2 regions of the Streptomyces sp. NPDC056987 genome follow, and region 1 is predicted to be linked to the other one. Evidence: predicted binding sites of a transcription regulator. Region 1 holds the regulator's gene; the other holds the start of a gene.
The links. The regulator HspR, encoded in region 1, represses chaperone genes until heat shock. The targets are predictions, from matches to a motif close to TTGAGNNNNNNNNNCTCAA.
Positions count from the first base shown of each region.

Region 1 (4,410 bases):
GCACAACTCGGCTATCTCATCGCACATTCGGGAATCCTGGACCAGGAGCGCTGACCCGGCATTTCGACACACCCCGACATACCTCGCTCCACACCGCACACAACGAACCCCACACCGAACAAACAGAGGAAACCCGCAATCTGAATCCGAACCGACCTGAAACAGCGCGAGTTCCCCGAACCGGACGCCTAAAACCCGCCGTTGCACGGCGAGAATCCGGCGACGTCCGCAGTCACTCTCTGTAGAGTGCGGCTTCGGCCTGTCCGGATCAAGCGAAACGCGACTGCACTGATGCGCACTGCGGAACCGTGCAGCACTGCGGAACCACGCAGGAGGGACATATGACACAACCGGACGCGGTGACCCACAGAGGACCGTCGCCCGCTGTGTCGGCGGAGGCGCGCACCCTGCTCGACCGGTTCGTCCGGGGCGAGCAGGTCGGGCGCGCCGAGCCCGGCTGCACCGAACTGATCGCCCTCGGCCTGGCGGTCCACGACCCGCACCACGACCGGTGGGGCATGGCCGACCTGCGCCATGCCGAGGAGACCGCCATGGCCGAGGAGCGGGCCGGCATAGCCCGCCACCTCCAGCGCATGCGGCAACTCGCCGATCTCTACCGCGAGCTGGGAACGTACGAATCGCCCACCGGAAACGGAATCGAGTTTCTCGACCGGCTCGAACACGTCAATGCCGCCATCATGCAGGCAGCGGATTACGCGCGGTCCCACATGTACACGGCGCACCCGGTAAACCGGACCGCCGCGGGGCTGACCGCGGTCATCCCCCGCGAGATCAAGCTCCTGGAACGCGGCATCACCCGCCGCACCATTTACTCCGAATCCGCCCGTACCCGCGCCGCGGAACAGGAGTGGGCGACGACCATGAGCGCGCACGGCGCGGAGATTCGCACGCTCGCCTCCGATTTCGAGCGAATGATCCTCGTGGACAGAAGATTCGCCATCATTTCCGACCACCGGGACGAGCCGAACAGAATGACCGCGTTCAAGGTGACGCACCCCGGCATGGTGGCTTTCCTCCACCACCTCTTCGAGCAGCAGTGGGAGCGGGCCGAGCCCTGGATGGGCGGCCGGTTCCGGCCGAGGGAGGGGATCGTCACGACGGGCCGCTCCCGGCGCATCCTCAACAAGCTCCGCGAGGGCCGCACCCTCAAGCAGATCGCCAGCGAACTGGACGTCAGCCTGCGCACCGTCAACACCGACCTGAACAAGCTGTACGAGGTCGTCGGCGTGGACACGCTCTTCTCGCTCGGGGTGTGGTGGGGGTCCGAGGCCGCCGCCGAGGAGCGCAAACGGGGCTGACCGTACCCGAGCGGGACGACCGCGCGAGCGCGCAGCGGAACGCCCGGCCGGGGAGATCCCGGCCGGGCGTTCCGAGGCAGTCGGCAGTCCGTGAGGTCGGTCCGTAAGGCCCCGTAAGGTCGGCCCGCGAGGCCGGTCCGTGAGGTCAGTCCGTCGGGCGCTTGGGCTTCGGGCGCCACACCACCAGCGCGCTCGTCTGCTGTACGTCCTGGTACGGCACCAGGTCCCGGCGGTACGAGGCGTGCACCTGCGCCTCGCGCTGCTGCATCGCCGCCGCGGCGCCGTCCACCGCGGAGGCCAGCTCGGCGACCCTGGCCTGGAGCGCGGCGACCTGGTTCTCCAGCTCGATGATGCGCTTGATTCCGGCCAGATTGATGCCCTCGTCCTGCGAGAGCTGCTGCACCTGCCGGAGCAGTTCGATGTCCCGCGCCGAGTAGCGGCGCCCGCGGCCCGCCGTACGGTCCGGGGAGACCAGGCCGAGACGGTCGTACTGCCTCAGGGTCTGCGGGTGCAGCCCGGAGAGCTGGGCCGCCACCGAGATGACGTACACCGGCGTCTCCTCGGTCAGCGCGTACGCCCTGCCGAACGATGAGGACGGCCGCCGCCGCCCGTCCCTGTCCATCGGGTCATGCTCCCTTCGCCGCCTGGAACAGCTCCGCCCGCGGGTTCTCGTCCGCGGTCGCCTTCCGGTATGCCTCCAGCGCGTCGCGCGCCTGCCCGCCGAGGTCCTTGGGCACGACCACCTCGACGGTCACCAGCAGGTCGCCGCGGCTGCCGTCCTTGCGTACGGCGCCCTTGCCACGGGCCCGCATCGTACGGCCGTTGGGGGTGCCCGCGGGCAGCTTCAGCGTGACCGGTGGGCCACCCAGCGTGGGAACCCGCACCTCGCCGCCGAGCGCCGCCTCCGCGAAGGTGACGGGCACGGTGATGGTGAGGTTGTCGTCCCTGCGGCCGAAGACTGGGTGCGCGTCGACATGGACGACGACGTACAGGTCGCCGCCCGGGCCGCCGCGCTCGCCGGGAGCGCCCTTGCCCCGGAGCCTGATCCGCTGGCCGTCGCTGACGCCCGCGGGGATACGGACCTGCATGGTCCGCGAGGACCTGGCCCGGCCGCTGCCCTTGCAGACCTCGCACGGGTCCTGGGCGATCAGCCCGCGCCCCTTGCAGTCCACGCACGGGTCGGTCAGCGAGAAGCCGCCGCCCGAGCCGCGCGAGACCTGGCCGGTGCCCACACAGGTCGGGCAGACCCGCGGGGAGCCGTTCTTGTCGCCGGTGCCCGAACACGCCTTGCAGGGCGCCTGGCTGGACATCCGCAGCGGGACGGTGGCCCCGTCGACGGCCTCGGTGAAGCTGAGCGTCACCTCGGTGTCGATGTCCTGGCCGCGGCGCGGCTGCGTACGGGTGCCGGGGCCGCCGCGGTTGAACAGCCCGCCGAAGACGTCACCGAGCCCGCCGCCGAAGCCGCCGGCACCGGCCGGGCCGCCGCCCTGCGGGCCGCCCTGGCCGCCGCCGAAGAGGTCGCCCAGGTCGAAGTTGAACGAGCCGTTGCCGCCCGCGCCGGGCCCCGGCCGGAACCCGCCGTTGCCGAAGAGCGAGCGCGCCTCGTCGTACTCCTTGCGCCGCTTGGGGTCGCCGAGGATGTCGTTCGCCTCGGAGATCTCCTTGAAGCGCTCCTCCGCCTTGGCGTCGCCCTTGTTGGCGTCCGGGTGGTACTCGCGGGCGAGCTTCCGGTACGCCTTCTTGATCTCGGCCTCGGTGGCGTCCTTCGGAACGCCGAGAACCTTGTAGTAGTCCTTCTCCACGAAGTCCTTCGTGCTCATCCTCGACGTCCCTCCTCTCCGCCCGCACCGGCACCGCCGGTCACCGCGTCACCTGTGTCCGGAACGCCGCCGGCGCGTCGTGCGCCGGCCGCGTCCCGGATATCGACGGCGTGCTCCGTGCCGTCTCCGTCAGCCCTGTTCGGGCCCACCGTTCTCCTTGTCATCGGCCGACTCCGCCTGCTCCTCGGCGGACTTGGTCTTGCCACCCGGCTGCGGCTCGGCCACCGCGACCCGGGCGGGCCGGATCGTGCGCTCGCCGAACCGATACCCGGGCTGGAGGATCGCGACGCACGTCGTCTCCGTGACGTCCGGCGCGTACGAGTGCATCAGGGCCTCGTGGATCGTCGGGTCGAAGGGCTCGCCCTCCGTACCGAACGGCTGGAGCCCCAGCTTGACCGTGACCGCTTCCAGCGACTCGGCGACGGACTTGAAGCCGCCGACGAGCTCGTCGTGGTCCCGCGCCCGCCCGATGTCGTCGAGCACGGGCAGGAGTTCGGTGAGCAGGTTCGCGACCGCGATCTCCTTGACGGAGACCCGGTCCCGCTCCACACGCCGGCGGTAGTTCTGGTACTCGGCCTGGAGCCGCTGGAGGTCGGCCGTGCGCTCACCCAGCGCCGTACGGACCTGGTCGAGCTGGGCCAGCAGGCCCGCGTCCTGGATGTCCCCGGCGGGGGCCGCCGCCCCGGACTCCTTCGCGGAGTCCGGCTCGGCGGCCTTCGGCGTGGCGTCGTCGGCGCCGGAGGGGACATCGGGCTTCTCCTCGAAGCCCGGGGTCTCCTCTGTCACGCCGCACCGTCCTTCCTGGGCTTCTCGTCGTCGACGATCTCGGCGTCCACGACGTCGTCCTCGGGCTTGGCCTGGCCGGCGCCCGCGGCACCGTCGGGGCCGGCGGCACCGGACGCCTGGGCGTCCGCGTACATCGCCTGTCCGAGCTTCTGGGACACGGCCGCGACCTTCTCCGTGGCGGTACGGATCTCGGCGGTGTCCTCGCCCTTCAGCTTCTCCTTGAGGTCGGCGATCGCCGTCTCGACCTCGGTCTTGATCTCGCCCGGGACCTTCTCCTCGTTGTCCTTGAGGAACTTCTCGGTCTGGTAGACGAGCTGCTCGGCCTGGTTGCGGGTCTCCGCGGCCTCGCGGCGGCGGTGGTCCTCGTCCGCGTACTTCTCGGCCTCTTCGCGCATCCGGTTGACCTCGTCCTTCGGCAGCGAGGAGCCACCGGTGACGGTCATCTTCTGCTCCTTGCCGGTGCCGAGGTCCTTCGCGGCCACGTG
Region 1 covers NZ_JBHURV010000027.1:7,909-12,318, reverse strand. The annotation lists gene ACFTZC_RS27555 (helix-turn-helix transcriptional regulator) at 1-54, shown strand, start outside; gene ACFTZC_RS27550 (LuxR C-terminal-related transcriptional regulator) at 342-1,319, shown strand; gene ACFTZC_RS27545 (heat shock protein transcriptional repressor HspR) at 1,465-1,941, opposite strand; gene dnaJ (molecular chaperone DnaJ) at 1,946-3,139, opposite strand; gene grpE (nucleotide exchange factor GrpE) at 3,269-3,925, opposite strand; gene dnaK (molecular chaperone DnaK) at 3,922-4,410, opposite strand, start outside.

Region 2 (4,410 bases), on a different contig from region 1:
CCGCCGTCGTGCCGCGGAACGCCACCCGGCCCGCCTCCAGCAGCGTCACCTCCGAGCAGGCCGCCGCGACGTCCTCCACGAGATGCGTCGAGACGATCACCGCGGCCGTGGTGCCGACCTCCCGGAGCAGCGCGCGGAATTCGACCCGCTGCTCCGGGTCGAGACCGGCCGTCGGCTCGTCGAGCAGCAGCAGTTCCGGCTCGTTGACGATCGCCTGCGCGATGCCGACCCGCCGCACCATGCCCCCCGACAGCGTCTTCACCTTCGCGTCGATCCGGTCCGCGAGCCCCACCCGCTCCACCGCGCGCTCCACCGCCGCCGGTACGCCGGCCTCGTCCATCTCCTTGAGCCACGCCACGTACGCGACGAACTCGCGCACCGTGAAACCCGGGTAATAGCCGAACTGCTGCGGCAGATAGCCGAGCCGCCGCCGCACCTCCGCGCGGCCCCGGTGCTCCGAGACATCGCGGCCCAGCAGCTCCACCCGCCCGCCGGCCGGCGCGGCGACCGTCGCCAGCACCCGGATCAGGGAGGTCTTGCCCGCGCCGTTCGGGCCGAGCAGCCCGTGCACACCCTTGCCGAAGCCCAGATCCACGGCGTCCAGCGCGACCTTCTTGCGGTGCCTGACCGTCAACCCGTGTACTGCTACCGATGCGGTCATGCTGCCCCCTTTTCTTTTGACTTTCTTGCGGCTTTCTTGCGGCTTTCTTTCGACGTGCAAGCGTTGTGCGAGTCCACCGGACGATTCACCAGCCGCCCGGGGCCGGCCGGTCGAAGGAGTGCCGCCGCGCCACCAGCACGGCCGCGCACACCGCCGCCCCCGTGCCCCAGAGGCCCTGCGCCGCCGCCCCGGACAGGAACCGGGCCAACTGGGCTGAGAGCTCGGCCATCGCCGCCGGTTCGGTCGGCAACGGCAGCGGCACCCCCGCACGCGCCGCCCTCAGCAGCGGTACGGCGAGGGCCAGCGCCCACCCCGCGCCGACCGCACAGGCCGCCGGTCGGTGCCCGATGTACGAGCCGAGCGTCAGCGCGGCCAGCGTCAGCGCCAGCCCCGGCAGCAGCCAGGCCGCCGCGGCGGGTGTGCCCGGCACGCCGTCCGGGAGCAGCGCCCCCGCCAGGGTGAGCAGCGGCAGGCTCACCGCGAGGACCGCGGCGGTCCTGGTCAGCAGCAGCCGCAGTCCGCCGCCCGGGGTGGTCGCGCCGATCTCGTGCATCGGGTCCGCGTACCGCCCGTACGACACGGCCACCCCGGCGGGCGGCAGCACGGGGGCCAGCGCCAGCAGCAGCGGGCGCGCGCCCGCGAAGCCGGTGGCGTACGCCAGCCCGACCGCCCCCGCCGCGACCAGCACCAGCGCGACCAGCCAGGATCCGCGCAGCGCGGGACCCGCCGCCCACAGCACCCGCGCGGCGCCCCCGATCGCCGGGACCCGGCCGGCCCTCGGCGAGGGGGGCGCCACCGCGCCCAGCACCGCTCCCCGTACATCGGCGAGTACGGTGCCCGCGGCGGTCCCCCGTACCGCCGCGGACACCCGGACGGCGCACGCGCCGCACGCTTCGATGTGCTTCTCCAGCGACCAGGCGTCCGGCTCCGGGGCCGTGCCCGCCGCGTACCGCGCGGCCAGCGCCTCGTCCACATGCCATGCCCGGGCCGTCCGGGCCGCCCTGTCCCTCATGCGGTGCCTCCCAGCGGAGCGATGCGTTCCAGCGCGGCGCGCAGCTCCCTGCGTGCCCGCATCGCGCGGGTCTTGACCGTGCCCTCCGGGATGCCGAGCAGCCGCGCGGTCTCGCGGGTGGTGAGCCCGTCGACGACCGTCGCGCGCAGTACGTCGCGCAGCTCGGGGGAGATCCGGTCGAGGGCGGCGCCGACGTCGCCGTACTCCAGCCCGGCCAGGACGCGTTCCTCGGCGGACGGCGCGTGGGCCGGTGGCTCGTACCCCGGCCGCCAGGACGTACCGCGCTCCGCCCTGGACCGCGCCCGCACCGCGTCGACCAGCCGCCGCGCGGCGATCACCCACAGCCAGCCGCCCGCCTCGCCGCCGCGGTGCGTCCCGGCCGAGCGCCATACGGTCAGGAACGTGTCCTGAAGGACCTCCCGTACGGTCTCGGGATCGGCGCACCGCCGCGACAGCCGGGCGAGCAGCCACCCGGAGTGCCGGTCGTACAGCTCGGCCAGCGCCTCGGCCCCCGCGGCGTCGCCGCGCGCGACCGCGCGCAGCAGCGCGGCGTCGTCGTGGTCTCCCCCCATGGGGCGGAACAGTCTCACGCCCTCTCTATCGCCCGATCCGCCCGGACCGGTTCACGCACCCGGACGGGGTGCGTGAACACGATCGCTCAGAGCGAACGCGGGGGAGCGGGGGCGGGGGAACAATCTCCGGCTCATAAGCATTGAGCCCGTATAGCTCAACTTGCTTGACGGTATCCGACTGCTACTGCCGTATCGCCGTACCGCCGTGTTTCACGCCGAAGGGGAGACCATGGCTTCCACCTCCACACCGCTCACGCTTCCCGTACTGCCGCTCGACGACGAGGTCGTGCTGCCCGGCATGGTCGTGCCGCTCGATCTGTCCGACGCCGAGGTCCGTGCCGCCGTGGAGGCCGCGCAAGCGGCCGTCCGGGACGGCGGCGGGGACGGCGGCGGGGGCAAGGGCGCCGGAAAGCCCCGCGTCCTGCTCGTGCCGCGGATCGACGGGAGCTACGCCGGGACCGGTGTGCTCGGGACCGTCGAGCAGGTCGGCCGGCTCTCCGACGGGGATCCCGGCGCGCTCATCCGCGGCCGGGGCCGCGTACGGATCGGGGCCGGTACGAGCGGGCCCGGCGCCGCCCTCTGGGTCGAGGGGCTCGGCGTGGACGAGAGCGCGCCCGAACCGCTGCCCGGCGCCGTGGCCGAGCTGGTCACCGAGTACAAGGCGCTGGCCACAGACTGGCTCAAGAAGCGGGGCGCCTGGCAGGTCGTCGACCGCGTCCAGCAGATAGACGACGTCTCGGCGCTCGCCGACAACTCCGGCTACTCGCCCTTCCTCTCCACCGCGCAGAAGGTCGCCCTGCTGGAGACCACCGACCCGGTCGCCCGGCTGCGGCTCGCCACCGACCAGCTCCGGGAACACCTCGCCGAGCAGGACGTCGCCGAGTCGATCGCCAAGGACGTCCAGGAAGGCGTCGACAAGCAGCAGCGCGAGTTCCTGCTGCGCCGCCAGCTCGACGCCGTACGCAAGGAGCTGCGCGAACTCAACGGAGGGGCCGCGGACGGGGCGGACGAGTCCGACGACTACCGCACGCGCGTCGAGGCCGCCGACCTCCCCGAGAAGGTCCGGGAGGCCGCGCTCAAGGAGGTCGACAAGCTGGAGCGCTCCTCCGACCAGAGCCCCGAGGGCTCCTGGATCCGCACCTGGCTCGACACCGTGCTGGAACTGCCGTGGAACGAACGGACCGAGGACCGGTACGACATCAGGGGCGCCCGGTCCGTCCTGGACGCCGAACACGCCGGCCTGGAGGACGTGAAGGAACGCATCACCGAGTACCTGGCCGTGCGCAAGCGCCGCGCGGACCGCGGTCTCGGGGTCGTCGGCGGCAGGCGCGGCGGCGCCGTCCTCGCCCTCGTCGGGCCGCCCGGTGTCGGCAAGACCTCGCTGGGCGAGAGCGTCGCGCACGCCATGGGGCGCAAGTTCGTCCGGGTCGCGCTCGGCGGCGTACGCGACGAGGCGGAGATCCGCGGCCACCGGCGTACGTACGTCGGCGCCCTGCCGGGGCGCCTCGTCCGGGCGATCAAGGAGGCCGGTTCGATGAACCCGGTCGTCCTGCTCGACGAGATCGACAAGGTCGGCTCCGACTTCCGCGGCGACCCCGCGGCGGCGCTGCTCGAAGTCCTCGACCCGGCGCAGAACCACACCTTCCGCGACCACTACCTGGAGGTCGAGCTGGACCTCTCCGACGTGGTCTTCCTCGCCACGGCCAACGTCCTGGAGGCCATCCCCGAGGCGCTGCTCGACCGTATGGAACTCGTACGCCTCGACGGCTACACGGAGGACGAGAAGATCGTCATCGCCCGGGACCACCTGCTGCCCCGGCAGCTGGAGCGCGCGGGCCTGGAGCCCGGCGAGGTCACCCTGGAGGACGGCGCGCTGCGCAAGCTGGCGGGCGAGTACACCCGCGAGGCGGGCGTGCGGAACCTGGAGCGCTCGATCGCCCGGCTGCTCCGCAAGGTCGCGGCCGAGCACGAGCTGGGCGACCGGGAGCTGCCGTTCACCCTCGGCGCCGACGACCTGCGCGGCCTGATCGGACGGCCGCACCACGTACCGGAGTCCGCGCAGGACCCGGCGGAGCGCCGCACGGCGGTCCCGGGCGTGGCGACCGGTCTCGCGGTCACCGGCGCGGGCGGTGACGTCCTCTTCGTGGAGGCGTCGCTCGCCGACG
Region 2 covers NZ_JBHURV010000021.1:6,486-10,895, forward strand. The annotation lists partial or broken gene ACFTZC_RS23385 (ABC transporter ATP-binding protein) at 1-661, opposite strand, end outside; gene ACFTZC_RS23390 (zf-HC2 domain-containing protein) at 747-1,673, opposite strand; gene ACFTZC_RS23395 (RNA polymerase sigma factor) at 1,670-2,245, opposite strand; gene lon (endopeptidase La) at 2,475-4,410, shown strand, end outside.
Region 2: the regulator HspR is predicted to act here: its motif matches at 2,386-2,404, upstream of lon (endopeptidase La).